3 regions of the Enterobacter cloacae complex sp. 385G4 genome follow, and region 2 is predicted to be linked to each of the others. Evidence: predicted binding sites of a transcription regulator. Region 2 holds the regulator's gene; each other region holds the start of a gene.

Region 1 (10,190 bases), on a different contig from region 2:
GAATGTTCGGGATAGCCAGAGCGATGTCACGAATTTCGGCCTGAAGAACGTCCAGCTCCGCCTTCGCCTGACCCAGCTCTTCACCCAGCTTGTTCACTTCCAGGCGTAATGGCTCAATATCTTCCCCGCGCGCTTTCGCCTGGCCAATGGATTTCGATCGAGAGTTACGCTCTGCCTGCAGATTTTCAGTTTGTACCTGCAGTACTTTACGACGCTCTTCAAGAGCGCGCAGCTTATCTACATCCAGCTTAAAGCCCCGGCGTGCCAGTTTTTCAGCGACTGCGTCTGGCTCATTACGCAGCAGATTGGGATCGAGCATGCTTATCCTGTGCTTATCGAATTAAAATAGGAAATGTGACCACAGCCTGCGGTCACAAGGATACAATTGCCAACATTACCGCAACGATTGAACTAACGGTAGCGTTTTATAGGGCTATTTTGATCCTGTCCGGCGAGCCAGGTGAGCTTTTCACCAATCTTGCCTTCAAGACCTCTGTTTGTGGGATGATAATAGCGCGTTTGTGCCATCTCCTGCGGGAAATATTCCTCCCCGGCAGCGTAGGCGTTAGGCTCATCATGGGCGTAGCGATACTCCTGCCCGTAACCCATCTCTTTCATCAGTTTGGTTGGCGCATTGCGCAGATGAACCGGCACATCATAGTCCGGGCGCTCGCGCGCATCCGACATCGCCGCTTTGAACGCGGTATAGACCGCATTGCTTTTCGGCGCGCAGGCCAGATAGACAATCGCCTGCGCAATGGCGCGTTCGCCTTCCGCCGGGCCTACGCGGGTGAAGCAGTCCCAGGCTGAAAGCGCAACCTGCATGGCGCGTGGATCAGCATTGCCAACATCTTCTGACGCAATCGCCAGACAGCGGCGCGCAACGTATAGCGGATCGCCACCTGCGGTAATGATACGTGCGTACCAGTAGAGCGCCGCATCCGGCGCGCTGCCGCGTACGGACTTATGCAGCGCCGAGATCAGGTCGTAGAAACGGTCGCCTTTATTATCGAAACGCGCGCTGCGCTCGCCGGCAATTTCGGTGAGCAGTTCAGGCTTCAATACGCGCTTGCCCGCATCGTCCACTTCGGCCATATCAGCCATCATTTCGAGCGTGTTCAGCGCGCGGCGCGCATCGCCGTTGACCAGCTCCGCAATCGCACGTCGCGTGTCGTCAGGCAGAACGATATCCTGCCCGCCGTAGCCGCGCGATTTGTCGTCCATTGCCTGCGTCAGAACCTTTTCGATATCTTCCGTGGTCAGGGATTTAAGCAGGTAGACGCGGGCGCGGGACAGCAGCGCCGAGTTGAGTTCAAACGATGGATTTTCCGTGGTGGCGCCGATGAAGAAGATCGTCCCGTCTTCAATGTGCGGCAGGAAAGCATCCTGCTGGCTCTTGTTGAAGCGGTGGACTTCATCGACAAAGAGAATGGTGCGGCGTCCGGCATTGCGGTTCTGACGCGCGCGCTCGATCGCCTCGCGGATCTCCTTCACGCCAGACGTTACCGCCGAGATACGCTCAACGTCCGCGTTGGCATAGCGGGCGATCACTTCAGCGAGCGTGGTTTTTCCGGTGCCGGGCGGCCCCCAGAGGATCATGGAGTGCAGATGCCCCGCCTCAATAGCGCGCGGCAAGGGTTTCCCCGCAGCCAGCAGATGCTGCTGACCGATGTACTGCGCTAAATTTTCTGGCCGCATACGGGCGGCCAGAGGTTGAAACGCATTATCTGAAAAATCGAGCGACAGGTTGCTCACTCACGCCTCTTACTTATTGCGTTGGTCGTCCACCGTTACGCCCTGCGGCGGGGTAAAGGTGAATTTCGATGCGTCAACGGCGCCGTTTTGCTGAGACTTAAGCTGGTAGCTGCTACGCTGATCGTCCTGCTCAACCGCGCCGAACTGATTAATGGTACCGTTGGTGCTTACGTTGATGGTGAACTGCTTCAGATTGCCGTTGCTGCCTTTCGGCGTCAGGACAAATTCATCACCGTTCTGTTTAATGTTGTACTGCTGCCAGTCGCTGGTCTGGTTGCGGGCGATCAGCATAAACGGCGTATTGCTGGTCGCGTCTTTCAGCCAGGTCGCAGTGGCCTGCTCAACAAACGGGTTGAAGAACCACAGGGTTTTACCGTCAGAAACAAGGATGCTCTCATCCGGCTGGGTCATATGCCAGTTAAACAGATTGGGGCGTTTCACCCACAAATCACCCTGTCCTTCCTGCACCGCGTTGCCGCTGCCGTCCGTCACTTTTTGCGTGAAGCTGGCGTGGAAGCTGCTTACTTTATCCAGTCGGCTTTTAAGGTCGCTGGCTGCATCAGCCCAGACGCTGCTGGCTACAAAACTGGTGAGTAATGCACAGGCGATGGCGATTTTTTTCATTGTTATTCCTTAAAATACGTCTTCCCGAAAATGGGGTTTCCGTTTCTATTCTGGACCTGCCCGAAGGCAGGCGACAGAAGAATATGCTTAATTTTTGCTGATTTACCCTTCTTTGCAATCGCTGAAGGTTAATCAAACGGCGGCGGAGCCAGCACCTCACGGTTACCGTTGTGCCCCTGCTCGCTCACAATGCCCTGCGCTTCCATCTGCTCGATGATGCGCGCCGCGCGGTTATAGCCGATGCGGAACTGACGCTGCACGCCAGAGATGGACGCTTTGCGTTTTTCAGTAACGAAATTAACCGCCTGGTCGAATAACGGATCCAGCTCTTCGCCGCCGTCAAAGCCACCACCGCCGCCTTCGCTTTCGCTGTCGGAGGTAATGCCGTCAACGTACTGCGGACGTCCGCGCGCCTTCCAGTCCTGCACCACGGCGTGTACTTCCTGGTCGCGAACAAACGCGCCGTGTACGCGCACCGGAGAGGTGGAGTTCGGGCCGGAGTACAGCATGTCACCCATTCCCAGCAGCGACTCAGCGCCGCCCTGGTCAAGAATGGTACGGGAGTCGATTTTGCTCGAAACGGTAAACGCAATACGGGTCGGTATATTCGCCTTAATCAGACCGGTGATAACGTCCACGGACGGACGCTGGGTCGCCAGCACCAGGTGAATACCTGCCGCACGCGCTTTCTGTGCCAGACGCGCGATCAGCTCTTCCACTTTCTTCCCGACGGTCATCATCAGGTCAGCGAATTCATCCACCAGCACGACGATATAAGGCAGTTTCTCCAGCACAGGATGCTGAGCATCCATGCTGTCACCCGGTTTCCAGTAAGGATCCGGGATTGGACGGCCCATGCGCGCCGCCTCGGCGATCTTCTCGTTATAACCGGCCAGGTTACGCACGCCCAGCGCCGACATCAGCTTGTAGCGACGCTCCATTTCATTGACGCTCCAGCGCAGGGCGTTGGCGGCGTCCTTCATGTCGGTGACCACTTCCGTCAGCAGGTGCGGAATGCCTTCATAGACCGACAGTTCGAGCATTTTCGGGTCGATCATGATGAAACGCACGTCTTCAGGCTGCGCTTTGTAGAGCATGCTCAGGATCATGGCGTTCACGCCGACCGATTTACCGGAACCGGTGGTACCCGCTACCAGCAGGTGAGGCATTTTCGCGAGGTCTGCCACTACCGGGTCGCCGGCGATATCTTTACCCAACACCACGGTCAGCGGAGATGGGTTATCGCGGAACTTGGTGTTATCCAGCACTTCACGCAGGTAAACGGTCTGACGTTTCTTGTTCGGCAGCTCAAGGCCAACGTACGGTTTACCCGGAATCACTTCCACCACACGTACCGCCACGGTCGACAGAGAACGCGCCAGGTCGCGGGAGAGGTTAGAAATACGCGCGGCTTTGACGCCCGGCGCCAGGTTCAGCTCGAAACGGGTGATCACCGGACCCGGCGAGTAGTTCACCACGTCCGCCTTGATGCGGAAGTCTGCCAGACGGGCTTCCACCAGACGGGCCATCTGCTCCAGGGCAAACGTATCAACCGGCTCGACTTCAGCCGGTGGCGGCGTCAACAAATCCAGCGACGGCAGCGGCGTGCTCGGACGCTGCAGCGGACGGCTATCACCGTTACGCATCAGCAGCGGGTGAATCAGGCTCTCCTGCGGCTGCGGTGCTGGCTGCTGGTACTGCGGCGGCTGCTGTTGTGGCTGCTGCGGTTGCGCATACGGCTGCTGAACAGGTTGCTGCGGCTGCGCGTAAGTCTGTGCCTGCGGCGCTGGCGGCTGACGCACAGGCTCTGCTTCAGGCATCACGCTTGGGGTGAACAGAGGTTCGCTCGGGCCATCATCCACCAGATCTTTCATCGGCGAAAACTCGAAATCCGATAATGAGAACGGGTTCGCACCCGCTGGCTGTTCACCTGAGTAACGCTGCTGCTGGGTTGCCGCAAACTGACGCGCTAATTCAGCTTCAGCCGCGTCATCTTCGTCTTCCAGCATCGGTTCATCATGCTGATAGTCTTCGCCGTAGCGCTGATTCTGCTGCGCGGCGAACTGGCGCGCCAGCTCGTCCTGCTGCATTTCATCAGCATCATCTTCGTAGTCCGTCCCACGCGCTTTCTCTTCGGCCATCCGCTGGGAAGGCAGCTTGATCCCATAGGAGGCAAGCTCACGACGGGTTGGAACGCGGACGCGGTTAGGGCGAGGCAGTTGCGGACCAATTCCCTCTTTCACCTGCGGACGCGGCGCACCGCCCGTTGCCAGGCTAAAGACAGGTGCCGCCGCCGCTGCGGCTGCGGTAGCCTGCTTCACGCTTTCCGCTACGGGGGCAACAGCAGGCGTCGGGTCGACCGGTGGAACCGAAACCGACGGGGCTTTTGGAGCAGGTTCCTGCACCAGTTCAGGCACAGGCTGATACCATGCCGCCAGCTGTTCGCGCTCACGAGCACGGCGTTCTTCAACTTCTTCAAAATAGTACATTGGCGGACGAGACGGTTTCACCTCTTCCACCACCTCAGGTTCAGGCTGAGGCTCGACATAAGGCTGCACAGGTTCAACCGGTTCAGGCACGTACTCCTGATAAGGCTGGGCCACAGGCTGCTCATAGTGCGGCTGTTCATACTCAGGTTGCGGCGGCTGATAAGGCTGCTGCCACTGCTCCTGCTGCACGGGGATATAGCTCTCTGGTTCCGGCGCGATAACAGGCTCCGGCGTGTGGACACCCGGCGCGGTCTGCCAGGCAACCTGAGGCTGCTGAATAGCGGATTCCGGAGGCGGAACCGGCGCGGATGGCATCACGGCTTCGACAGGCGCGGCATACGCCTGTGATGCTGTCGTTGCGGCTGCGGCCGCGGCAACCGGCGCGGTAACGGTATGGCCGTTAAGCAGCGGATCGTATTCATCGAAATCACCCGGCATCGCACGGTTGCCGGAGAAAAGCACATCATCAGGATCGACTGCACTACCCGCTGCGCGGTACTCCACCTGCTCGTCTTCATCCATACGCTTACCGGAGAAGAGCGCCGCGTCGGTTTTACGTCCAAGCGGGTTGGCAAATTTTTCAGCAACGCGCTGGCGACGCGCCAGGGCACCGCGCAGAATACGGGCACGACGAGATTCACGACGTTGCACCGGCGCATCGTCTTCCTCTTCGTACTCATTTTCATATTCTTCTTCATCGACCCACGTATCGTCGCGGCGGGTACGGTTGCTCGCGAAGGTCAGTATCGTCAGAATAAAGCTGCCGATCTTTTCGGCAATGCTCACCCATGACCAGCCGGTAAACAGCGTCAGCCCGGCCGCCCAGATGCAGAGCAGCGCCAGCGTACCGCCGCTGCTGTGAAGCATCGGCTGTAGCGCAGAGCTCAGCAGGCTGCCAATCACCCCACCGGAGGCGAAGTACCAGATATCATCGGCATTAATCGCCGCCAGCCCGCAGGAGGTGAGGATCAGCGCCAGGGCGCCAATCAGGCGCAGGGAAACTGCAAAATAGTCGATGTAATCATCGTTCTGACGATGACGCCATGCAAACCAGCATCCGCCAATGATTATGACGGGAATGGTGTAGGCCATCACACCGAAAATGAAAAAGAGCGTGTCCGCAAGCCAGGCTCCGGGTACGCCGCCTAAATTATGGATAGGCTCATGCCACGCGGTTTGCGACCAGCTGGGATCGGAGGGGTTGAAACTGAGTAAGGCTGCCATCAGCCAGACGGCAAAAAGGGCAATAACGATCAGCAAAGCCTCGAGGAGACGACGTCCGCTGCTTAGCTTCGATAGTGTGACTTCTTTGTCTTCAGTGTATTCCTGGCTCAAGAAAGGCTCTCCAGGTATCAGGCATATCCTGCCTGTTTGCTAAAACGGACAACAGCGCCGGGGCTCCCCGGCACTGTTGCTGTATGGATTAACAGGAGTGTAATCAAACTACGCTGATTTTGCACCTGTTCCGTGTTAGCGCGTCTTAATAACCAGACGATTGCTCTGTTTGACCTCTTCCATCACCACATAGGTACGGGTGTCGTTCACGCCTGGCAGACGCAGCAGGGTTTCCCCCAGCAGCTTACGGTAGGCGGACATATCAGGCACACGGGTTTTCAACAGGTAGTCGAAATCACCGGACACCAGATGACACTCTTGAATTTCTTCAAGTTTTTGTACAGCGGCGTTAAATTGCTCAAACACATCCGGCGCACCACGATTCAGAGTAATCTCAACAAATACCAGAAGTGAGGCATCCAGATAATGCGGGTTCAGCAGAGCCGTATAGCCCTGAATAAAACCCTGTCTTTCCAGTCGGCGCACACGCTCAAGGCACGGCGTCGGGGAAAGTCCCACACGTTTTGAAAGCTCGACGTTGGAAATACGCCCATCCTTTTGCAATTCATTAAGAATGTTACGATCGATACGGTCGAGATCTTTGCCAGGGCGCTTCTTGCTATCTACCATTATTATTGTCTCTCTGTATTCCTTCCCTACTCCTGCCTGGACCCTGTGCACATCACTGTTCAGAGCCTGTACCCGTTAGTCATCACATCGCCTGGTTATGTATTAGACGCGATGCGGATTCGGGTTCTGTTGGTAAGAAGACCGCTGCCCGAAGGCTGTCACCGACATCACGTATGGCGTCTGTCCACGCCATGCGTAGATTTCACTGACACGGTAAAAATGGCATTTACGTGCATGCCTATGCGGCATACGGTTAACGCGGTTTTTTTTCTTCCTTGAATGTTTTCGCAAATGCGCAGGGGATTGTCAAAGCAAAACATCGTTTTTTAGTACAAGATGCCGGATATTCATTACGGGGGGGTATTAATCCTCATTTTACTGCTTTATAAACGAGCGGTTTTCAGTAGAAAATGTGACGTAACGGCACTGTATTCATCGGGCGCAGCTATTGCATATATCGAAAGCAAAATCCCAGTGCTCTTTTTTTACGGCAACAAATTCCCTACAATCCAGCCCATTGCCTGCCAACAACAATGGGGATCTCATGGGCACGACCAAACACAGTAAGTTGTTAATCCTTGGTTCTGGACCTGCGGGATATACCGCGGCGGTCTATGCTGCACGCGCAAACCTGCAGCCGGTTCTGATCACCGGCATGGAAAAAGGCGGTCAGTTGACCACCACCACGGAAGTGGAAAACTGGCCGGGCGACCCGAACGATCTGACCGGGCCGCTGCTGATGGAACGCATGCACGAGCATGCCGCCAAATTCGAAACCGAAATCCTGTTCGACCACATTAATAAAGTGGATTTGCAGAACCGTCCGTTCCGCCTGACGGGTGACAGCGGTGAATACACCTGCGATGCGCTAATCATTGCCACCGGCGCCTCTGCCCGCTACCTCGGCCTACCGTCTGAAGAAGCGTTCAAAGGCCGCGGCGTCTCTGCCTGTGCGACCTGCGACGGTTTCTTCTACCGTAACCAGAAAGTCGCGGTTATCGGCGGCGGTAACACCGCGGTGGAAGAAGCGCTGTACCTGGCGAACATTGCCTCTGAGGTGCATCTGATCCACCGTCGTGACACCTTCCGCGCCGAGAAGATCCTTATTAAGCGCCTGATGGATAAAGTGGCGAGCGGCAACATCGTTCTGCACACCAACCGTACCCTGGAAGAAGTCACCGGCGATCAGATGGGCGTTGCGGGTCTGCGCATTCGTGATACCCAGAACACCGATAACGTCGAAACGCTGGAAGTGGCGGGCCTGTTTGTCGCAATCGGCCACAGCCCGAACACCGCGATCTTCGAAGGCCAGCTGGAGCTGGAAAACGGCTATATCAAAGTGCAGTCCGGCATTCACGGTAACGCGACCCAGACCAGCATCCCGGGCGTGTTCGCTGCCGGTGACGTGATGGACCATATTTATCGTCAGGCGATCACCTCTGCGGGCACCGGCTGTATGGCCGCGCTGGACGCTGAACGCTACCTCGACGGACTGGCTGAACAAGGTAAATAATCTTTACAAGTCAGTAACAAACGTAAATAAAGGCGGCCACAGGTCGCCTTTATTTTTGCTCGCGTGTAACATGCAGATGTCTAATTTCTTATAACGTCACCTGCAAAATACGCAATGGAAAAAACCCGTCAACAAGAGTTAACACGCTGGCTGAAACAGCAAAGCGTTATTTCCCGCCGCTGGCTTACGATCTCCCGTCTTCTGGGGTTCGTTAGCGGTCTGTTGATTGTTGCCCAGGCATGGCTGCTGGCCCGCATTCTTAATCACATGATCATGGAGAACATTCCCCGCGAAGCGCTCCTGCTGCCCTTTATTGTTCTGATCCTGGTTTTTGTCCTGCGCGCCTGGGTGGTGTGGCTGCGTGAACGTGTCGGCTTCCACGCCGGACAGCATATCCGCTACGAGATCCGTCGTCAGGTGCTCGACCGCCTGCAGGAAGCCGGGCCCGCGTGGATCCAGGGTAAACCGGCCGGAAGCTGGGCGACGCTGATCCTTGAGCAGATCGACGATATGCACGATTACTACGCGCGCTATCTTCCGCAGATGGCGCTGGCGGTTTTTGTGCCGCTGTTGATTGTTATTGCCATCTTCCCGGTTAACTGGGTGGCGGCGCTGATCCTGCTGGGGACCGCCCCGCTAATCCCGCTGTTTATGGCGATGGTCGGCATGGGTGCGGCTGATGCCAACCGCCGCAACTTCCTGGCGCTGGGCCGGCTGAGCGGACATTTCCTCGATCGTCTGCGCGGGATGGAAACCCTGCGTATTTTTGGTCGCGGTGAAGCGGAAACCGAGAACATTCGCCTGGCATCACAGGACTTCCGCCAGCGCACGATGGAAGTGTTACGCCTGGCGTTCCTCTCGTCCGGCGTGCTGGAATTCTTTACCTCGCTGTCGATTGCCCTCGTGGCGGTTTATTTCGGTTTCTCCTATCTCGGCGCGCTGGATTTCGGCCACTACGGCACGGCGGTGACCCTCTCTGCAGGTTTCCTCGCGCTCATCCTGGCTCCGGAGTTTTTCCAGCCGCTTCGCGACCTGGGGACCTTCTATCATGCCAAAGCGCAGGCCGTTGGCGCGGCCGACAGCCTGAAAACCTTCCTGGAGACGCCGCTGGCGCACCCGGAGCGCGGTGACGTGGCGCTGAACGCTAAAGAGCCGGTAACCATCGACGCGAGCGACTTCTGCATTCTCTCGCCGGAAGGAAAAGTGTTGGCTGGCCCGCTGGACTTTAGCCTGCCCGCCGGAAAACGCGTGGTGCTGGTCGGCACCAGCGGTTCAGGGAAGAGTTCGCTACTGAATGCGTTATCCGGTTTTATGGCCTACACCGGTTCGCTGCGGATAAACAAAACTGAACTGCGTAATCTCGATCCCGACGCCTGGCGTAAGCAGCTCAGTTGGGTCGGACAAAACCCTCAGCTACCTGCTTCCACGCTGCGCGAAAACGTGCTCCTGGCACGCCCGGATGCTCGTGAAGATGAACTCCAGTCCGTTCTCGACCGCGCGTGGGTCAGTGAATTTCTGCCGCTGCTCCCGCAGGGTGTCGATACCGTGGTAGGCGATCAGTCTGCCGGGCTGTCTGTCGGCCAGGCACAGCGCGTGGCCGTCGCCCGTGCGCTGCTGAACCCGTGCCAGCTGATGCTGCTGGATGAGCCTGCTGCCAGCCTGGATTCACACAGCGAGCAGCGCGTCATGGCGGCCCTGAGCGCCGCTTCCCTGCAGCAAACCACCCTGATGGTTACCCATCAGCTGGAAGGCATTGCTGACTGGGATGAGATCTGGGTGATGGAAAACGGTCATATTGTTGAGCAAGGCAATTACGCCGCGCTTGTTGCCGCGCAGGGGCCGTT
Region 2 (10,190 bases):
CGATGTTGTTGCGGTAGTACGTCATCAGTACGGCCTGCTCGCGCGGCAGAATGATGATATCGCCGATCGTATCTTTCTCGACTTCGAACTTATTCATCTGCAGCGCGTGATCGATAAGCTCGCTGGCGGTAGCAGAAGGGGCTGTCGAATCAACCGAGTACGGCACGTTGCGCATCATGTCCAGATAGCAGTCCAGCTGCTCCGTGAGCTGTTCACGGGTCAGGGAACGCTGACGTGAAGCAAGCAGCGCCGTACAGCACAGGTTCATCGCATTGGCCGCACCGGCGTTGTTAATGCGCACCATCAGCTCGGACGCGATACCGTTCACCGTTGGCGTCAGCCAGGCCGGACGCACCGCTTCGATAGGATCGATAGACTCGCGCCAATCCGGAACATGATGGTTCAGATACGTCATCAGCGGCATCGGCTCGCCAAAGTTTACGTAGCCCTGACCCAGGTTGCGTAACTTGCTCAGGCCGCGCAGCATCTGCGGCAGGCTCTCTTTCTCTTTGGTCGCGCCGCGCAGTTCTTTGGCGTACGTGCCCACTTCCATCACGTGCTCATAGCCAATGTAAATTGGCACAAGCGTGATTGGACGCGTACCGCCGCGCAGCATCGCCTGAATGGTCATCGACAGCGTGCCGGTCTTCGGATCGAGCAGACGACCGGTACGGGAGCGCCCGCCCTCCACGAAGTACTCTACGGAGTAGCCGCGGCTGAACAGCTCGCCGAGATACTCGCGGAACACGGTGGAGTAGAGCTTGTTGCCCTTGAAGGTACGACGAATAAAGAACGCACCCAGGCGGCGGAAAATCGGGCCTGCTGGCCAGAAGTTCAGGTTAATACCGGCGGCAATGTGCGGCGGTACCAGTCCCTGGTGATAGAGCACGTAGGAGAGAAGCAGGTAGTCCATGTGGCTGCGGTGGCAGGGGACATAGACAATCTCATGACCATCGTGCGCCAGCTGACGTACACGCTCAGCGTTATGCACGTTGATGCCCTGATACAGGCGGTTCCAGGTAAAGCCGAGAATACGATCGGACAGGCGAATCATCTCGTAGGAGAAGTTCGCGGCAATCTCTTCCATCAGCGCAATGGCATTCTGCTGGGCTTTCTCATGGGAAATTTTCTTGCTGCGCGCTTCGTCTTCAACGGCGCGGGCGATCGCTTTGGAGGCCAGCAGCTTGTTGAACAGGTCCTGACGCGCCGGAAGACGTGGCCCTACGGCCGCCAGGCGCTGACGGGCGAAGTGCATACGCGCCACGCGCGCCAGTTTTTGCGCGATGATCTTGTCAGTGCCGTGCTCGTCCGCCATTCGGCGAAGGGAGACGGAAGGGGAGAAGCGCACAAAGCTGTCGCGTCCCAGCCAGGAGACCGCGAAGAACTTCTGAATGCCGTTAAGCATGCGCAGCGGCGGGTTCTCTTCGCCTTTTTCGCGGCCCGGACGGCGACCAAACATCACCGATACCGGCACCATCTGCACATCCAGGTCAGGATTGCTGCGGTGCAGGTCGAGATAGTCGTGGAACAGCTTGATGGACTCTTCTTTCGGTGTGTAATAGGTAAACACGCGCGGCCCGCCGTGAATGAACACGTAGCGCGGCAGCAAAGTGCCGTCAACTTCCAGTGGTTCAAGCGGATCGGGTAAATCATGCGCCAGACACTGGGCACGGAGCGTTAGCAGGTCTGCCTTAGAGTTATAAGGCAAAACGTACATAATAGGGCGCGACGTATCGAGCCCCAGTTCCAGCGCGGGTTCTGCTGGGATAGACTTGCTTTTTACCAGTATGCTTAATGGTAAATTAAGTAATTTGTAGTAAATTCGTGGCCAGCCGGACATAAACGATGTAAAGCCTCTGGTTAATAATGCAATTGCGGCGCAAGGATAACAGAAAGCGCGCAAAATTTCTGTTGTTACCCGTCATACTTCAGGCGGCAGCGAAACGCGCTGCAGCTCCTGTTACTGACGCTCTTTTTTAAAAAAGGTTCTTTTAATGGCCAATAATACCACTGGGTTGACGCGTATCATCAAAGCCGCCGGCTATTCATGGAAAGGTTTCCGTGCCGCGTGGGTCAATGAAGCTGCTTTTCGCCAGGAAGGTGTCGCCGCTATCGTCGCGGTTATCATCGCCTGTTTCCTTGATGTAGATGCCATTACCCGCGTGCTTCTCATCGGTTCCGTACTTCTGGTGATGATAGTGGAAATTCTCAATAGCGCTATTGAGGCCGTGGTCGATCGAATCGGCTCTGATTTTCACGAGCTCTCTGGCCGCGCGAAAGATATGGGCTCCGCCGCTGTCCTGCTGGCGATTATCACCGCAGCCATTACCTGGGTCACGCTGCTTTGGTCACATTTCCGATGATGCTCGAGGAATAATTAAGTCCCTGGTTTTTTGTGCAGTTTTTGGTTCCAAAATCGCCTTTGACTGTATATACTCACAGCATAACTGTATATACACCCAGGGGGCGGAATGAAAGCATTAACGACCAGGCAGCAAGAGGTGTTTGATCTCATTCGGGATCATATCGGCCAGACGGGTATGCCACCCACGCGTGCGGAAATCGCGCAGCGTCTGGGTTTCCGTTCTCCGAATGCTGCCGAGGAACACCTGAAAGCGCTGGCGCGTAAGGGTGTGATTGAGATTGTGTCAGGCGCGTCGCGTGGTATCCGCCTGCTGGTGGAAGAAGAGACGGGCATTCCGCTGATAGGCCGCGTTGCCGCAGGTGAACCGCTGCTGGCACAACAGCATATTGAAGGTCACTACCAGGTCGATCCTGGTATGTTCAAGCCGAGCGCTGATTTTCTGCTGCGCGTTAGCGGGATGTCGATGAAAGACATCGGCATTCTTGATGGCGACCTTCTGGCCGTTCACAAAACGCAGGATGTGCGAAACGGCCAGGTGGTGGTTGCGCGCATTGATGACGAAGTGACCGTTAAGCGCCTGAAAAAACAGGGTAACACCGTTCAGCTGTTGCCCGAAAACAACGAGTTCACCCCGATTGTGGTCGACCTCCGCGAACAGAGCTTCTCTATTGAAGGTCTGGCTGTTGGCGTGATTCGTAACGGCGAATGGCTGTAATCTCTTCCTGACAGGCTACGCTTCCGCTGTAGCCTGCTTCATTTACCCTTCCCGGTATCTCTCATGTCACTGCTGACGGCATCTGATAAGGCATTGTGGCGTCTTGCCCTGCCGATGATTTTCTCCAATATCACCGTGCCCTTGCTGGGTCTGGTCGATACGGCCGTTATTGGTCATCTCGATTCCCCTGTTTATCTTGGCGGCGTGGCGATTGGCGCGACGGCAACCAGCTTCCTGTTTATGCTGCTGCTCTTTTTGCGTATGAGTACTACCGGGCTCACGGCACAGGCGTATGGTGCGAAAGATCCGTTACGTCTGGCGCGTGCGCTGGTGCAGCCGCTGATCCTGGCGCTTGGCGCGGGGGCGCTCATTGTTTTACTGCGCACGCCCCTGATAGACCTTGCGCTCCATGTCGTTGGTGGCAGCGAGGCGGTACTGGAGCAGGCGCGTCGCTTCCTGGAAATCCGCTGGCTCAGCGCGCCCGCTTCGCTGGCAAACCTGGTTCTGCTGGGGTGGTTACTGGGTGTGCAATACGCCCGTGCGCCAGTGATTTTGCTGGTCGTGGGAAACCTTCTCAACATTGTGCTCGATCTCTGGCTGGTGATGGGCCTGCATATGGACGTGCGCGGGGCGGCACTGGCGACGGCGATTGCCGAATACGGAACCTTACTCATTGGGCTGTGGATGGTCTGGCGCGTGCTGGCCCTGCGCGGGATATCCCTCGTAATGCTGAAAACCGCATGGCGCGGCAATATCCGTAAACTGCTGGCGCTCAACCGTGACATCATGCTGCGCTCGCTTCTGCTACAACTCTGTTTTGGCGCATTGACGGTTTTTGGTGCCCGTCTTGGGCCTGAGATCGTCGCGGTGAATGCGGTCCTGATGACATTGCTGACGTTTACCGCCTACGCGCTGGACGGCTTCGCCTACGCCGTTGAGGCGCATTCCGGGCAGGCGTACGGCGCGCGGGAAAGTGGCCAGCTTAGGGATGTCTGGCGGGCAGCCTGTCGACAAGCGGGACTGGTCGCGCTGACGTTTGCACTGATTTATGCCTGTTTTGGCCGTCACATTATTGCATTACTCACTTCGATCCCGGCTTTACGCGAACTGGCGGACCACTACATCGTCTGGCAGGTGATCTTGCCGGTGGGGGGAGTGTGGTGTTATCTGCTGGACGGCATGTTTATCGGTGCGACGCGCGGAGCGGAAATGCGCAACAGTATGGCGGTTGCGGCGGCGGGGTTTGGTTTGACGCTGCTGACGCTTCCGTGGCTGGGTAATCACGGTTTGTGGCTGGCGCTTGCGGTCTTTCTCTCCCTGCGCGGCCTCTCGCTTGCCTTTATCTGGCATCGCCACTGGCAAAATAATACCTGGCTTCCTTCCCGTCACGATATATCGTGACGGTTAAAGATTCCGAATATGAAATCAACTGCCGAATCCTCAACTACAATTATTATCACGTCCAGCAGAAAAGAACGTAACGGACGTTACGACCCGACGCTTAACTAAGAGGACACGATGATGAATAAAGACGAAATCGGCGGCAACTGGAAGCAGTTCAAAGGTAAAGCGAAAGAACAGTGGGGTAAGCTGACTGATGACGATATGACCGTCATTGAAGGCAAGCGCGATCAGCTTGTCGGTAAAATTCAGGAACGTTACGGCTACGCGAAAGATCAGGCGGAAAACGAAGTCAAAGACTGGGAAACCCGTAACGACTACCGCTGGTAGCGCTGAATGACCCACACAGGCGGCTCTAAGCCGCCTTTTTTTTGTCCTTAACGCGGCTTTTTCTTCACCAGAATAGTGTGGTCGTGCTGACACGCATCCTGATGCCGACAGGCTTCCACCTCAACGCATGCAGAACACAGCCCGTGCGCTTCAATCACGTTATGACGCAGGGCAAAACCCATTTTTGCCGCCAGCGTGTGCATAATGTCCTCTACGCCTTCCGCTCCCTCTTCTTTCACTACGCCGCAACGATCGCAGATAAACATGGCCGATGTATGCGTTGGCTGATCGAAAAGATGGCACAGGACATAGCTGTTTGTGGATTCGACTTTATGCACAAACCCTTGTTCCAGCAGGAAATCCAGCGCGCGATACACCGTGGGCGGTTTAGCCTGCGGCTCGCTTTCGCGAAGCAGGTCGAGCAGATCGTAGGCGCTGATCGCCCCCTGTTGCAGGCTCATCAGGCGCAAGACTTCAAGGCGCTGCGGGGTCAGGCGCACATTGCGTTGCGCGCACAGCTTTTCGGCCTGCGCTAACAGCTCTTTTGTGGACTTATCCATTTAGCACCTCGGATGTTCTGGGAAATAAAACCCTCACTTTATCATGTTCTGGCAAAAACACCGATATCCGCCAGGCTGTGCTATACCTGACGCATCGCAAACCGGGAATGTAACCATGAAAAAACCAGACTGTATCAAGCACTGGCGCGACGTAGAAGGGCCAGATGACGCCACCTACCCCGACAGTAACGAGCTTTTTTCCATTGGATCGCCGCTGGCGCGCAGCCTGGGCCTCAGGCGTATAGGCATTCATCATGAACGTTTACCGCCGGGGCGTCGGACGTCCTATCCCCATGCGGAAAGTGACGAAGAAGAGTTTATCTACGTGCTTGAGGGCTATCCTGAAGCCTGGATTAATGGTTATTTGTGGAAACTCGAACCCGGAGACAGCGTGGGCTTTCCCGCCGGAACGGGGGTGTGCCACACCTTTATCAACAACACAGAGGAAGAGGTTCGGCTACTGGTGGTGGGGGAGGCCAACAAGAAGCACAACCGCATCTACTATCCGCTCAATCCAGTTTATGCCGCCACGCGGGAAGATCGCTGGGTAGACCATCCGCCACAGTTTTTTGGGCCGCACGATGGAAAACCTGGGAAAAAATAATTTCCTCTTCTATAAATATTGAGGGCCGTCACAAATTACAACAGGCCGTAAGGAAGTTTTACTTAGGGAATGAATTAGCGGGTCTTTTTATCTTTATTCACAGCAATAGTTCGCGCCTGTTTGGGGGATAACAGACAGGGGTTATTTCATAACAGACTATAAGACGGGCATACTGTGAAAAAACATTTTAAATTTTCGGTGGTTAGCATCGCTGTCTCCTTGTTTATGGCAAATCAGGCGGGAGCAGCCAATACCTGGACAGAATCACGTAGCGACGCGATGGGGGGCACCGGCGTTGCTTCGGGCAATTATGGTAGCGGGGCGTTAATTAACCCCGCGCTGCTGGCAAAGGCAAAACCGGACGATGACGTGACGGTTATTTTGCCGTCCGTTGGGGTGCAGGTAACGGATGAGGACAATCTTCAGGATGAGATTGATACCATCAACGACAAAATCAATCACTATAAGGATGTGGTTGATAACCTTACGCCAATCGAGGTTATTACTAATCCTTTAGGCTCCATCAACCAGTTCCAGGGCGCGGCCAAAGATCTGGCCGATGAGCTGGACTATCTCAAGGGCAAAACCGCTCGCGCGACGGCAGGAGCAGGCCTTGCCGTGAGTATCCCTAACGATGTGCTTTCCGTGGCCTTTATGGCGAAAGGGTACGCCCATGGCCGGGTAAGTTCGTCTATCGACCAGCAGGATATTGATTATCTGCGCGGTATTCAAAGAAGCAATCTGGTGGCTGCCGGCGTTGCCCTGGACGCTGCGCTGAACGGCACGGACCAGATCACTAAAAACCTCAACTCAACGGCGTCCGGTCGGGCGGCGATTATCTCCGACTACGGTATTGCCGTTGCCCGCCAGTTTGACCTTGGCGGCGTTCCGGTTTCCGTGGGCGTGACGCCAAAACTGCAAAAAAGCTGGATCTATAACTACACCACCTCGATCTACGATTACGACAGTAATAAGTGGAACGATAGCCGCTACCGTACAGACGATACCGGCTTTAACGTCGATGCCGGTATTGCCGCTGATTTTGGCGAAAACTGGACGGTCGGCGTGAGCGGGCAAAACCTGATGTCGCGCGATATCGACACCAAAGATATCCGCATCCGCAACGGGCGTACGGGGGAAGTGGTGAGCTATAAAGACACCTACCAGATCCGTCCTCTGGTGACCGCGGGCGCTGCCTGGCACAACGATCTAGTGACCCTGACCGCCGATGGCGATCTGACCGAAACCAAAGGCTTTAAGAGCGAAGATACGTCGCAGTATGTTGGGGTCGGTGCTGAAGTGACTCCGCTGAGCTGGCTGGCGGTGCGTGCCGGTTATCGTGCGGATATGAAAGGGAACGACAGCAACGTCTTTACCGGCGGTGTCGGTTTCGCGCCGTTCAATACCGTTCATGTTGACCTGATGGGCCTGTATGGCGAGGACGAAACCTGGGGCGCAGGGGCTCAGCTGAGCATGACGTTCTAAAGTACACCGGAGGCGCTGCGCCTCCGGCTTTTCTTTGTGCTATAGTAGCGCCCCTTTTCCACCAGATGCTTAAAACTTCGCCATGTCGTCAGAACACCAGACCGCTTTTCCTGCACACCGTTTCTCTATTGCGCCGATGCTCGACTGGACGGACAGACACTGCCGCTATTTCCTGCGCCAGCTCTCCCGCCATACGCTGCTGTACACCGAAATGGTGACCACGGGCGCAATTATTCACGGTAAGGGCGACTACATGGCATACAGTGAAGAAGAGCATCCGGTTGCGCTGCAGTTGGGGGGCAGCGATCCGGTCGCGCTGGCCCAGTGTGCAAAGCTGGCGGAAGAACGCGGCTACGACGAGATCAACCTGAACGTTGGCTGCCCTTCCGACCGCGTGCAAAACGGCATGTTCGGCGCCTGTCTGATGGGCAACGCACAGCTGGTGGCGGACTGCATCAAAGCGATGCGCGATGTGGTCTCCATTCCGGTGACGGTCAAAACCCGTATCGGCATCGACGACCAGGACAGCTACGAATTCCTGTGTGATTTCATCAATACGGTGTCAGGGAAAGGCGAGTGTGAGATGTTTATCATCCACGCCCGCAAAGCCTGGCTTTCAGGCCTTAGCCCGAAAGAGAACCGTGAGATCCCGCCGCTGGACTACCCGCGCGTGTACCAGCTGAAACGTGATTTCCCGCACCTGACGATGTCAATCAACGGCGGTATTACGTCGCTGGAAGAGGCGAAAGCGCACCTTGAGCATATGGATGGCGTGATGGTCGGGCGCGAGGCGTATCAAAATCCGGGCATTCTGGCGACCGTCGACCGCGAAATCTTTGGCGTTGCAGGCGCAGACACCGATCCTGTTGCCGTCGTGCGTGCCATGTACCCTTACATTGAGCGCGAGTTGAGCAATGGCACCTATCTTGGCCACATCACCCGCCATATGCTTGGCCTGTTCCAGGGTATTCCGGGCGCGCGCCAGTGGCGTCGCTACCTCAGTGAGAACGCGCATAAAGCTGGTGCCGATATTGAGGTGCTGGAACATGCGCTGCGGCTGGTGGCGGATAAGCGATAATTTCGCTAAAAGATCGTCAAATTCACCACGCCCTGCGGATCCTCGCGGGGCGTTTTGCTTTAAGAACAATAGGTTAGCTTTGGCATGATTCTTGTAATGATTGCAGCATCATTCGGGAACTCGTGGGAGAGCACCATGCTTGAACTACTTTTTGTGATTGGCTTTTTTGTCATGCTGATGGTCACGGGCGTGTCGCTGCTCGGCATTCTGGCCGCGCTCGTTGTGGCCACGGTAATTATGTTTATCGGCGGATTATTTGCCCTGACGATCAAACTGCTGCCGTGGCTGCTGCTGGCTATCGCCGTGGTGTGGGTAATACGGGCGATTAAAGCGCCAAAACTGCCGACTTATCAGCGCAATAACCGCTTCCGTTACTAAGGTATTGAGGGGTTCGTCACATACTTGTAACTTTTCCGGCAGCATGGCTTAGAACAGAATAGGATTTACTTATCGAATCTGTCACTATGACTGCCGTTAAAGAATTCATCGCGCTGTACCCTACATACAGCCGAACTAAAAAAAGAAAGGGCTTCCCACGGGAAGCCCAATTTCTTTTTGGGGCTCATGGAATCAACAAACTCGACCCCTGCGTTGCCCGGCTCTCCAGCACCTCATGCGCACGCTGCGCATCGGCTAGCGGGTATTTCTGCGCTTCTGCCACATCCACCTTAATGACGCCGCTGGCGATCAGCGAGAACAGCTCGTTGCTGGCTTCCTCAAGTTCTTCCCGGTTGGTGATGTAGCCCTGCAGGGAAGGGCGCGTGACGTACAGCGAGCCTTTCTGGTTAAGGATGCCGAGATTCACGCCGGTGACAGCACCTGACGCATTCCCGAAGCTCACCATCAGCCCACGACGCTGCAGGCAGTCCAGCGACGCTTCCCAGGTATCTTTCCCTACCGAGTCATACACGACGCGCACCTTTTTGCCGCTGGTGATCTCCTTCAGCCGTTCGACAATGCTCTCTTCCCGGTAGTTAATCACCTGCCAGGCACCCGCCTGCAGCGCGCGCTGGGCTTTTTGGGCATTGCCCACGGTGCCGATCAGTTTTGCGCCCAGCGCTTTTGCCCACTGACAGGCAATGAGCCCGACGCCACCCGCCGCGGCATGAAACAGGAACTGCTCATCGGGTTTAATTTCATAGGTTTTACGCAGCAGGTAGTAAACGGTTAACCCTTTCAGAAAGGAGGCCGCCGCCTGCTCAAAGGAGATGGCGTTGGGCAGCAGGGCGGCTTTATCCGCCGGAACGTTGTGGACGGAGCTGTAAGCGCCCAGCGCGGATTGCGCGTACACCACGCGGTCGCCTTCTTTAATATGCTTAACCGCGCTGCCCACTTTGACGACGACACCGGCCGCCTCGGTGCCCAGTCCGCTCGGCATCGACGGAGGCGGGTAGAGCCCGCCGCGAATATAGGTGTCGATGTAGTTTATGCCGATGGCTTTGTTTTCAACCTGCACTTCGTTTTCACCAGGCGCGGTGGGGGTGAACTCCACCGCCTTGAGTACGTCAGGGCCACCATGCTTGTGAAATTCAATACGTGTTGCCATGCTTCCTCCAGAATGTGGTAATCTTTCGACCCACTCTTTATCTCGGTAACTCCATTCACTATGGCAGGAAACAAACCCTTCAACAAACAGACTGAACCTCGCGAGC
Region 3 (10,190 bases), on a different contig from region 2:
GTGAGCCTGAATCAAGCCATGAGGAAGAGTAAGAGCATGGAAAATAAGAGTGGAGAGGCGAAAGTGCAGAAGGTCAAAAACTGGTCGCCGGTGTGGATTTTCCCCATCGTGACCGCGCTGATCGGTGCATGGATCCTGTTTTATCACTACAGCCATCAGGGACCGGAAGTGACGCTGATTACCACCAATGCCGAAGGAATTGAGGGCGGTAAAACGACCATCAAAAGCCGCAGCGTGGATGTGGGCGTGGTGGAAAGCGCAACCCTGACCGACGATTTAACCCATGTGGAGATTAAGGCGCGTCTTAATGCCGGCATGGAAAAACTCCTGCACGGCGATTCTGTTTTCTGGGTGGTTAAACCGCAGGTGGGACGTGAAGGGATCAGCGGCTTAGGAACGCTGCTCTCAGGTGCCTACATCGAACTGCAGCCGGGTGCAAAAGGCAGCCAGCCGGCGCAGTACCAGCTTCTGGATTCACCGCCGCTAGCACCGCCTGATGCAAAAGGTATCCGCGTGATCCTCGACAGTAAAAAAGCGGGCCAGCTCACGGCGGGCGACCCGGTACTTTTCCGCGGCTATCGCGTGGGTTCGGTGGAGAAAAGCACCTTTGATCCTCAGAAAAGATCCATCAGCTATCAGCTGTTCATCAATGCGCCTAACGATCGTCTGGTTACCAGCAACGTCCGTTTCTGGAAAGACAGCGGCATCGCGGTGGATCTGACCTCGGCGGGCATGCGTGTAGAAATGGGCTCGCTGACAACACTGTTTGGCGGCGGCGTGAGTTTTGACGTACCCGAAGGTCTGGACCTGGGGCAGCCGGTTGCGGAGAACACTGCTTTCCGCCTGTTCGACGATCAAAAAAGCATTCAGGATGCACTCTATACCGATCACATCGACTACCTGATGTTCTTTAAGGATTCTGTTCGCGGCCTGCAGCCTGGGGCGCCCGTTGAGTTCCGCGGTATTCGTCTGGGGACGGTGGGACAAGTGCCTTACTTTGTTCCAGGCCTTAAGCAGATGCTTGATGATGATTACCGTATTCCGGTGCTGATCCGCATTGAGCCTGAGCGCCTGATCAACCAGATTGGTGAGAATCAGGATATCGGCGAGCACATCACCGACCTGATGAATCGCGGTCTGCGCGGCTCGCTGAAAACCGGTAACCTGGTGACCGGCGCACTGTATGTCGATATGGACTTCTATCCAAAAGCGCCGCCGATTACCGGTATGCGTGAGTTTGGTGGTTACAAGATCATCCCAACGGTAAGCAGCGGTCTGGCCCAGATCCAGCAGCGTCTCATGGAAACGCTGGATAAAATTAACAATCTGCCTCTGAACCCAATGATTGAGGCGGCGACAGGTTCGTTACATCAAAGCCAGGCGACAATGCAGCGCCTGCAGACCACGCTGGATAACATCAACAAGATTACTGCAAACCAGAGTATGCAGCAGCTGCCGCAGGATATGCAGAAAACGCTGCGCGAGCTGAATCGCAGTATGCAGGGCTTCCAGCCTGGCTCGGCGGCGTACAACAAGATGGTGGCAGATATGCAGCGTCTCGATCAGGTCTTGCGTGAACTGCAGCCGGTTCTGAAAACGCTCAACGAGAAGAGCAACGCGCTGGTGTTCGAAGCGAAAGATAAAAAGGATCCTGAGCCGAAGAGGGCGAAACAATGAAAAAATGGCTAGCGATTGCAGGAGCGATGGTACTCACGGCCTGTAGCTCCGGGAGCGAAACGAAAAGCTACTACCAGCTGCCTCTGGTGACGCATGCGGTTACGCAAAGTTCCGCCTCGCAGGGCAACCGTCTGCTGTGGGTTGAGCAGGTCGCCGTGCCGGATTACCTGGCCGGCAACGGGGTGGTCTATCAGACCAGCGATGTACAGTACGTTATCGCCAACAACAACCTGTGGGCCAGCCCGCTGGACCAGCAGTTACGCAACACGCTGGTGGCGAATCTGGGCAGTCAGCTTCCGGGCTGGGTTGTTGCCTCCCAGCCTTTGGGAAGCGATCAGGACACGCTGAACGTCACGGTAACGGGCTTCCACGGCCGTTATGACGGTGCCGTTGTCATCAGCGGCGAGTGGCTGTTGAATCATCAGGGACAGCTGATTAAGCGTCCTTTCCATCTGGAGCTGAAGCAGCAGAAGGATGGCTATGATGAAATGGTGAAAGTGCTGGCTCAGGGTTGGGCGCAGGAGTCAGCCAGTATCGCCAGGGAAATTTCCCGGCTGCCATAAGTAAAATTCATCGTCAAAAACCGCAATCGGCCTGGTGCTGATTGCGGTTTTTTTTTCGTTTTTGCGTCAGGTTGTTACTTGTGCCGGGTCACATTTTTTGTACAAATGATCTTCTGGCTAGCTCACAAATATGACACCCGTATGAATTTTGAACATTGACGCTGGGACTAATTCGGGGTATTCGTTATCTGTGCCTGCGCATCTGGCGCGGACACTGTTTTCTTTCCACCAGACAAAAGAATGAGGGAAACGAGGCATGAAGAGACAGAAACGAGATCGCCTGGAACGGGCTCATCAACGTGGTTATCAGGCCGGCATCGCTGGACGTTCGAAAGAAATGTGTCCTTATCAGACGATAAATCAAAGGTCACAATGGCTTGGAGGCTGGCGAGAAGCCATCGGCGACAGGGCACTTATAGCCTGATAACGTCTCTTTAAAAAAAGAAACCTCCGCACTGCGGAGGTTTCGCCTTTCCGGGGTCGCTTAAAGCGATATCAGAACGCGGAAGTGTCCTGGAACAGACCCACTTTCAGGTCGTTCGCGGTATAGATCAGACGACCGTCTACCAGCACTTCGCCATCCGCCAGGCCCATAATCAGGCGACGGTTAACGATGCGCTTGAAGTGAATACGATAGGTGACTTTCTTCGCCGTAGGCAGAACCTGACCAGTGAATTTCACTTCGCCCACGCCCAGCGCGCGGCCTTTACCTTCACCACCCAGCCAGCCCAGATAGAAGCCAACCAGCTGCCACATGGCATCCAGGCCCAGGCAGCCAGGCATTACCGGATCGCCAATAAAGTGGCAACCGAAGAACCACAGGTCCGGGTTGATATCAAGTTCTGCTTCTACGTAACCCTTATCGAAGTTGCCGCCGGTTTCGGTCATTTTCACGACACGGTCCATCATCAGCATGTTCGGGGCCGGTAACTGTGGGCCTTTCGCGCCAAACAGTTCTCCGCGACCAGAGGCAAGAAGATCTTCTTTTGTATAGGATTCGCGTTTATCTACCATGTTCTCAGTAAGCCTTATTTTAGTGAAGGACGCAGGATAGCTAACACGTGTACGCTGAACAAGTCCGATCAGTTCGAACTGAACCAGCCCAGCCAGCGTAACGGCCATGGATAACGATGGCGAGCATCCTGCTGCGTCGCCTGAGCAATGCGCTCCTGGATAGTCTGCATCAAAGTTGTCTGACCTTCGCCATCCCAAACCAGGTTTGTCAGTAAGGGTAGTGCATCCTCAATCCCTTCGATGGCCCAGATGGCGAATTGTTCCTGTTCAACCGCGTCCAGAATATCCTGGCACAGGCTGAGATGGCGTACGTTAGGCGCCGGAATAATCACACCCTGTTTGCCGTTTAAACCGCGCTGCTGACAGACAGAGAAGAAGCCTTCAATTTTTTCGTTCAGACCGCCAACGGGCTGAGCACGACCAAATTGATCGACCGAACCGGTAATAGCAATGTTCTGGTTGATCGGCACGTCCGCCAGGGCGCTGATTAAGGCACACAGCTCCGCCATTGAGGCACTATCGCCATCCACTTCGCTGTAGGACTGCTCAAACGTCAGCGAGGCGGAGAAGGGGATTTGCTGCTCAAGCTGCAGCTCAGACATCAAAAATGCCTGCATGATCATCATGCCTTTGGCGTGAATGTTGCCGCCCAGTTCGGCCTTGCGTTCAATATCGGTAAACTCGCCGTCGCCAATATGCACAACGCAGCTGATTCGCGAGGGTTCACCGAACGCGCGCGGATGGCCAGGAAACTCGATCACCGAGAGGGCGTTGATCTGCCCAACGCGTTCGCCTTCTGTCTCGACCAGAATTTGTTCCAGCAGAATTTCATCCTGCATGCGGTCAGCAAGATAGCCTTCGCGCCACTCTCGCTGCGCCAGCATCTGCGTGAGCTGTTCGCCAGTAAACGCACCGTTACCGCTGATCGTACCGACTTCACGCAGCTGCTTGCCGATCCAGAGCGGGCAGAGAGGCAAGGTTTCCTGGTCACCGGTATAGCGAACGGCTTCGCGGATTAAACCCGGCCACGCGTCGGCGGCAGGCGCTGGCAATGCAAAACGTTCCGCCACGGCCATCACCCACTGACACCACTGCGCCATGTCGTCCGCATCGGCAATCTGAATGTTGTCTTCGTATTCGCTGTAAACTGCCTGCTCGGCCAGTTCCGGCTCCATCTCCTGGAAGTCCGCCAGCGATTCGCGGTCACCCGTCAGCACGACGGTCAGCGACAGCGGCATTGACGGCACGGAGACAGGAAGAGGACGAGACTCGTCGTAACCGACCCAGTCAAAGCGCTGTTGGGTCACAACGGTTTTCAGACGCATCCACAGCAGCGGCTGCGCGAGCAAAGTGCTTAGAGAGATGATGAGCACGCCGCCGTTTGCACGATGCACCAGCCCCGGCTGCAGGGAAAGCTCGCCGTTAAACTGGCGCAGACAGCCAAACAGCTGTTCAGCCTCGACCCAATTAGCGGTAATTACCTCGCCGTTAGTAGCAAAACGACCGTCGGCCTGGTCCGCCGGTCCGAAGGTAATATTATGCCCCGCGATACGATACTGGCCGCCAAATACCGCGGTGGTGTCTGGCCGCAGCTGGCGCGTGGCATCCCCAAGCAGCGACAGATATTCCGCTTCTTCCGGGGCTTTCAGCAGCATGAAGGGCGATGTCGCCCACGGGCTTAACGTCTGCTCCAGCGCATAATGTAAGCGTGGTTGCGTATCGCTAAGGATGAATTCGTGTTCTTTTGCGAGATCGGGCTGTGCAAACAGTTCCTGATAGCTCTCGGCATCCGGAACAAGGTCACGCCATGCTAGTTTCGTAATGGTCAAAGTTGATGTTTTTTAGTCAGATGTAAAAGCGTGGAGTATACCGTAAGCGGGGGGCTCTACCCAAGCAGGATTGGTATTTCAGCAGGCGGATTGGCTGCAGTCACTCACAGGATATGATTTCTTTTCAGCAGATTGCTAAAAAACTGATATTCTGAACAGAGTTACGTGGTAACACTGAGATCGCAATGAAATATCAACAACTGGAAAATCTCGAAAGCGGCTGGAAATGGAAGTACCTGGTCAAAAAGCACCGTGAAGGGGAGCTGATCACCTGCTACATCGAAGCCAGCGCTGCGCAAGAAGCCGTGGATATTTTGCTGACCCTCGAAAATGAACCGGTACAGGTCAATGGCTGGATTGAGAAGCACATTAATCCTGCGTTGTTAAACCGGATGAAGCAAACTATCCGCGCGCGACGTAAACGGCATTTTAATGCTGAGCATCAGCATACCCGGAAAAAATCCATCGACCTGGAGTTCGTGGTTTGGCAGCGTCTGGCCGGGCTGGCACAACGGCGTGGTAAGACCCTGTCGGAAACTATCGTGCAGCTGATTGAGGATGCCGAACATAAAGAGAAGTACGCCAACCAGATGTCGTCGCTGAAAAACGACCTTCAGGCGTTGTTGGGCAAAAAATAGATTTTAGTTTTCTTCAGACAATAAAAAACCCCGCATGGCGGGGTTTTTTTATAAGACGATAACTTATGCCGCTGGCTGAGTTACAACGTCTTTAACGCCTTTAACTTCGATCTCTACGCGACGATCTGGTGCCAGGCAGTCGATCAGTGCAGCGCGAGCTTTAACGTTGTCACAGGTGTTGCCAGTAACTGGGTTAGATTCGCCCATACCACGTGGGGAGATCTTGTTAGCTGGGATACCTTTAGAGATCAGGTAATCAACAACAGACTGAGCACGTTTCTCAGACAGTTTCTGGTTGTAAGCGTCAGAACCGATGCGGTCGGTGAAGCCCAGAACCACTACAGAACCGTCTTTAGGATCCAGGTTGCTCAGCTGGGTGTACAGCTGATCCAGTGCCTGCTGACCTTCTGGTTTCAGGGTCGCTTTGTTGAAGTTGAACAGAACGTCAGACTTCAGAGTGAAGTGCTTGGTCTGTACTTCTGGAGCTGGAGCCGGCGCTGGAGCAACAACTGGTGCTGCATCTTCCTGCTGGCCGAAACGGTAGGAAACACCTACGCTCAGCATGCCGTTGTCTGGACGAACGCCAACGGTAGCACCGTCACCGATGTTGTTAACCCACTGGTATTCCAGACGGGTAGCGATGTCACGGGTCATAGCCCACTCAACGCCACCAGCGAATACTGGGGAAACGCCAGTGTCATGGTCGTCGCCAGCGATGTTGTTGCTGGAGTCTGCACGCCATACCATGCCGCCCAGACGGGTGTACACGTCCAGATCGTCAGTTACTGGGTAACCCAGTTTAGCGGTCAGCTGAACGCCCTGAGCTTTGAAAGCGCCATTGATGGTGTCGCCTTTGTATGGCATACGACCTAACCAGTCGTAACCCATTTCAAAGCCAACATACGGGTTAACCTGATAGCCACCGAACGCACCTGCACCAAGCTGGCTCTCGTGAGTAGGGCCATCGTTGTTCAGGCTGCTGTTGTACCAGCCAGTGTCATGGAACTGAGACCAGCCCAGTTTACCACCTGCATACCAGGTATTATCTTTCGGAGCGGCCTGCGCTACGGTAGCGAAGCCAGCCAGTGCCACTGCAATCGCGATAGCTGTCTTTTTCATTTTTTGCGCCTCGTTATCATCCAAAATTCGCCATGAAGGTCTCAAGAGAGAATCACGGTTAAATCCTTCACCGGGGGGCGTGGTCAAATATAAATCTACCGATATCTTCGGCTTAGGCCGAGCACCCCTGGCGATGTAAAGTCTACAACGTAGCTGAAAACTTACAAGTGTGAAGTCTGTCAGGCATATGAAAAAAAAAGTTCCGTATACCTATTATTTAACATTTTTAGAACGAATTTTGTGCAATAAAATTAAGGAGAACCGCACCAGACAAGCCTTGCCGCAATTTTGAGGCCGGGAACTAAAACCGCATCCTGCGGTCAAAAAAAATTCCAGGAAAAATCTTAATTTCACTCAATGATACAAATTTGAGTGAATTTTTAGCCCAGAAAGTTGTCCTCTGCGATAAGAATCTGGACGAACCGGGCGCATGATAAACCCGATCGCATTCCCTTCTTCAGCCGCTTCGGTCAGACGAAAATGTTCCTCTTCCGTCAACTCTTCCGGTAACCACCCGATCACCACGCTGTAATTTCCGGTGCGTAACGCGCGAATCATCGATTCGACGGTATCGCAGGGAGAAAGCTGGTTGATCTGCATAACCTTTGCCAGCGGCAGGCCTGCAGACTGCACCCATTGGCGGCTCAGTTTTTGCTGCGGCGTCAGCCAGAGCTGCCAGCGTGATTGCTGACCAAGCTGCTGTAATAACGGAAGCAGCAGGAGTTGGGTCAACAGAGGCTGGTCTTCACGGTAAACCACTTCACTAATAAGCCCCGTCGAAGCACCCCCAACGGTGTTCTGCGCGACAGTGCCCGCGGTAGAGGAGAGAGAAGTTGAGCGATTTGCATAGCCTGAAGTGTACATATTCATTCCAGCCCTGTAGTTACTGTATGGATATACAGTAACCCCTGCATGCATAAAGATCAACCTCATTTTCGGAAAGCGACTCGCAAAATTCATTCAATGTTGATGTCCTTCGAAAAATCATCTTGCTCAACGACGCTAAGTTGCCTATTTTCCTGCTAACGGATCCGCTAGTAAGAAATTTCGTTGTTACTTTATGATTTTGAAGGGAAATATCATGAAAAAGATATCTTATGAACGGATTTATAAATCCCAGGAATACCTGTCACCACTGGGTGAAATTCATCATCGCGCGCTGTTCGGCGGCTATACCCTGGCAGTGGATGATGCGGTTTTTGCCATGGTGTCAGAAGGTGAGCTCTACCTCCGCGCCTGTGAAGAAAGTGCGAAATACTGTGTGAAAAATGCCGCGTCTTTTTTGACCCTGATGAAGCGGGGCCGTCCGGTGCTTCTCAACTATTACCGGGTGGATGACGGGCTATGGCAGGACAGGGAGCGTCTGCTTCAGCTCTCCACTTTCGCACTTAATGCGGCAAGAAAAGAGCGTTACCAGCGGCATCAGCGCAATCGACTTAAGGACCTGCCAAACCTGACCTTTCAGCTGGAAGTGTTGCTCTTTGAAGCGGGCATCACCAACGAAGAAACGCTGCGGGCGCTTGGCGCTAGGGAGAGCTGGCTGAAGATGCGGGCGAAAAATAAAGCGCTGAGTATCAAAGTGCTATTCGCGCTGGAAGGGGCGATCGAGGGGCTGCATGAGGCGGCACTCCCGGCCGGCATTCGCCGGGAGTTGACGGAGTGGTTTAATGCGCTGCCTGAGCCACTGGAGAATCACTCCTCCAGGTAGCGATTTGTTGTTGCAGCCGGCAAATTTCTGGCAGCAGGGCGATGAGCAGGCCAATCTGCTGTAACACCAGAGGCGCTTTGCTGTCGTTTCCGGGCTCAAGATGCGCAATACGTTGGGTAAGTTCATCCAGCGCCTGTCTCACGCGCGGTTCATCGGCTGGCCGGTGATGCAGTGCATCATCGACATAACAGACCGCGTCATCCAGCAGATTGAGGATGCCCGGGTTGGTGAGTTTTTCGCGATGGGCGCCCAGCGTGGAAATATAGCTGGTGAAGGTATGGTTCAGGCAGAGCAGACGGAAAGCCGTCTCACGAATCTCGGCCGTGGCGCGAGGCTCCGTTGACATGTTAGAGACCACCGAGGCCAGTTCCGCATCGCTGTTGTGCGCATCGCGGCGCGCTATCCGGTAAGCCAGGCGGTTATCGCGGCCCTGATGATACTGCTCAAGGATGGCGTCCAGGTATCGGCAGTTGGCGTTCATAGCCCTGTCTAACACGCGCGGTAGATTACGGAAACGCCAGTCCGGCCAGATAAAGCTGACGGCGGCCCAGGCGATAGCGCAGCCAATCAGGGTATCGAGTACGCGGGGCAGGGCGACCTCGAACCCTTCACCCAGCAGGTTAAAGCAGAGCAGAACCAGCAGCGTGATGAACATTGTGGCATGGGCGTACTGCACGTTGCGAAACGCGAAGAACAACACGCCGGTGATCACGATCAGGATCAGCTGTCCTTCAATGGACGGCACGAAATAGAGCACCGGAAGGCCGATCGCGACGCCGACCAGGGTGCCGATAATACGCAATGCCAGGCGGTGTCGGGTGGCGTTATAGTTCGGCTGACAGACAAACAGGCTGGTCAGCAGGATCCAGTAGCCGTGGTGCAAACCGGTTATCTGGATAAAAGCATACCCCACGCATAAGACCAGGGACATTCGCACCGCGTGACGAAACAGCGCCGACTCCGGCGTGAAGTTGCGGCTCAGCCTTAGCCACATATCGCTCACGCTGTGCACGCTGTCATCTGCAAGCTGGTTATCCACCTCGCTGCCCGGCAGTGCCATCGCCTGCTCGGACTCAATCGTCGCCAACTGAGCATCAATCGCCCGCAGGTTGTTGAGCAGAAAACCCAGCGCTTTGATCTGTTCCGGTGACGTTCCGCTGGCCTGCACGCGGTCGAGCGCCGCATCAAGATGGCTAAACACGCGTTCGAAGCGGGAGTCGTGCTGATAGGGCGTGCGCAAAAGAATGGAGCGCGCGAGCTGCTGGCATGCCTGTGACTGCATGGACAGCAGGCGCTGAAAGCGGAACATGACGTCGCTGTAGCGGAACTTCTCGCGCAGGGCGGCATACTGAACGTGTGAGGAGCTGGCGCGCTCATGAATGTCCTGAGCGGCAAAATAGTAGTGCAAGGTTCTGCGCGTGCCGCGCTGGCCGCGATCCCCGCGCAGACGGGTAAGCAGCGAGGCTTTCGTCTGGTTAAGGGTGGCGACCAGCTGGCCGTTTGCCAGCGCCAGATCGTAAAGCGGCGCCTGGCTTTCTTCCTCGATATCCGGGTCGAACAGCCGGGATTTCAGTTCCAGATAATGGGCTAGCTGCTCATAGCTGCGGGCAAGGTTATCCTGCAGAGGACGAACCGGGAAGAT

Evidence for each region. Region 2 encodes LexA, which represses DNA repair genes until DNA is damaged. Its sites were predicted from a motif close to TNCTGTATGTACATACAGNA; they were not measured.
Region 1: a site for LexA is predicted at 6,281-6,300, ahead of AC2FAJ_RS09815 (DNA translocase FtsK 4TM domain-containing protein). Genes of this name have one in related genera too.
Region 3: a site for LexA is predicted at 7,725-7,744, ahead of sulA (SOS-induced cell division inhibitor SulA). Genes of this name have one in related genera too.

What each region holds. Positions count from the first base shown of each region.
Region 1 is NZ_JBXWDD010000002.1:406,189-416,378, reverse strand. It holds gene serS (serine--tRNA ligase) at 1-319, opposite strand, end outside; gene rarA (replication-associated recombination protein RarA) at 412-1,755, opposite strand; gene lolA (outer membrane lipoprotein periplasmic chaperone LolA) at 1,765-2,379, opposite strand; gene AC2FAJ_RS09815 (DNA translocase FtsK 4TM domain-containing protein) at 2,508-6,203, opposite strand; gene lrp (leucine-responsive transcriptional regulator Lrp) at 6,339-6,833, opposite strand; gene trxB (thioredoxin-disulfide reductase) at 7,378-8,346, shown strand; gene cydD (heme ABC transporter permease/ATP-binding protein CydD) at 8,461-10,190, shown strand, end outside.
Region 2 is NZ_JBXWDD010000009.1:59,466-69,655, reverse strand. It holds gene plsB (glycerol-3-phosphate 1-O-acyltransferase PlsB) at 1-1,840, opposite strand, end outside; gene AC2FAJ_RS19440 (diacylglycerol kinase) at 1,995-2,363, shown strand; gene lexA (transcriptional repressor LexA) at 2,472-3,080, shown strand; gene dinF (MATE family efflux transporter DinF) at 3,144-4,481, shown strand; partial or broken gene AC2FAJ_RS19425 (hypothetical protein) at 4,478-4,552, shown strand; gene AC2FAJ_RS19420 (CsbD family protein) at 4,602-4,811, shown strand; gene zur (zinc uptake transcriptional repressor Zur) at 4,859-5,371, opposite strand; gene AC2FAJ_RS19410 (cupin domain-containing protein) at 5,487-5,975, shown strand; gene AC2FAJ_RS19405 (conjugal transfer protein TraF) at 6,201-7,460, shown strand; gene dusA (tRNA dihydrouridine(20/20a) synthase DusA) at 7,543-8,538, shown strand; gene pspG (envelope stress response protein PspG) at 8,674-8,916, shown strand; gene AC2FAJ_RS19390 (quinone oxidoreductase) at 9,101-10,084, opposite strand; gene dnaB (replicative DNA helicase) at 10,145-10,190, shown strand, end outside.
Region 3 is NZ_JBXWDD010000002.1:478,027-488,216, forward strand. It holds gene pqiA (membrane integrity-associated transporter subunit PqiA) at 1-32, shown strand, start outside; gene pqiB (intermembrane transport protein PqiB) at 37-1,677, shown strand; gene pqiC (membrane integrity-associated transporter subunit PqiC) at 1,674-2,240, shown strand; gene rmf (ribosome modulation factor) at 2,497-2,664, shown strand; gene fabA (bifunctional 3-hydroxydecanoyl-ACP dehydratase/trans-2-decenoyl-ACP isomerase) at 2,736-3,254, opposite strand; gene AC2FAJ_RS10085 (AAA family ATPase) at 3,323-5,083, opposite strand; gene matP (macrodomain Ter protein MatP) at 5,269-5,721, shown strand; gene ompA (porin OmpA) at 5,785-6,840, opposite strand; gene sulA (SOS-induced cell division inhibitor SulA) at 7,195-7,704, opposite strand; gene AC2FAJ_RS10105 (TfoX/Sxy family DNA transformation protein) at 7,922-8,548, shown strand; gene yccS (YccS family putative transporter) at 8,505-10,190, opposite strand, start outside.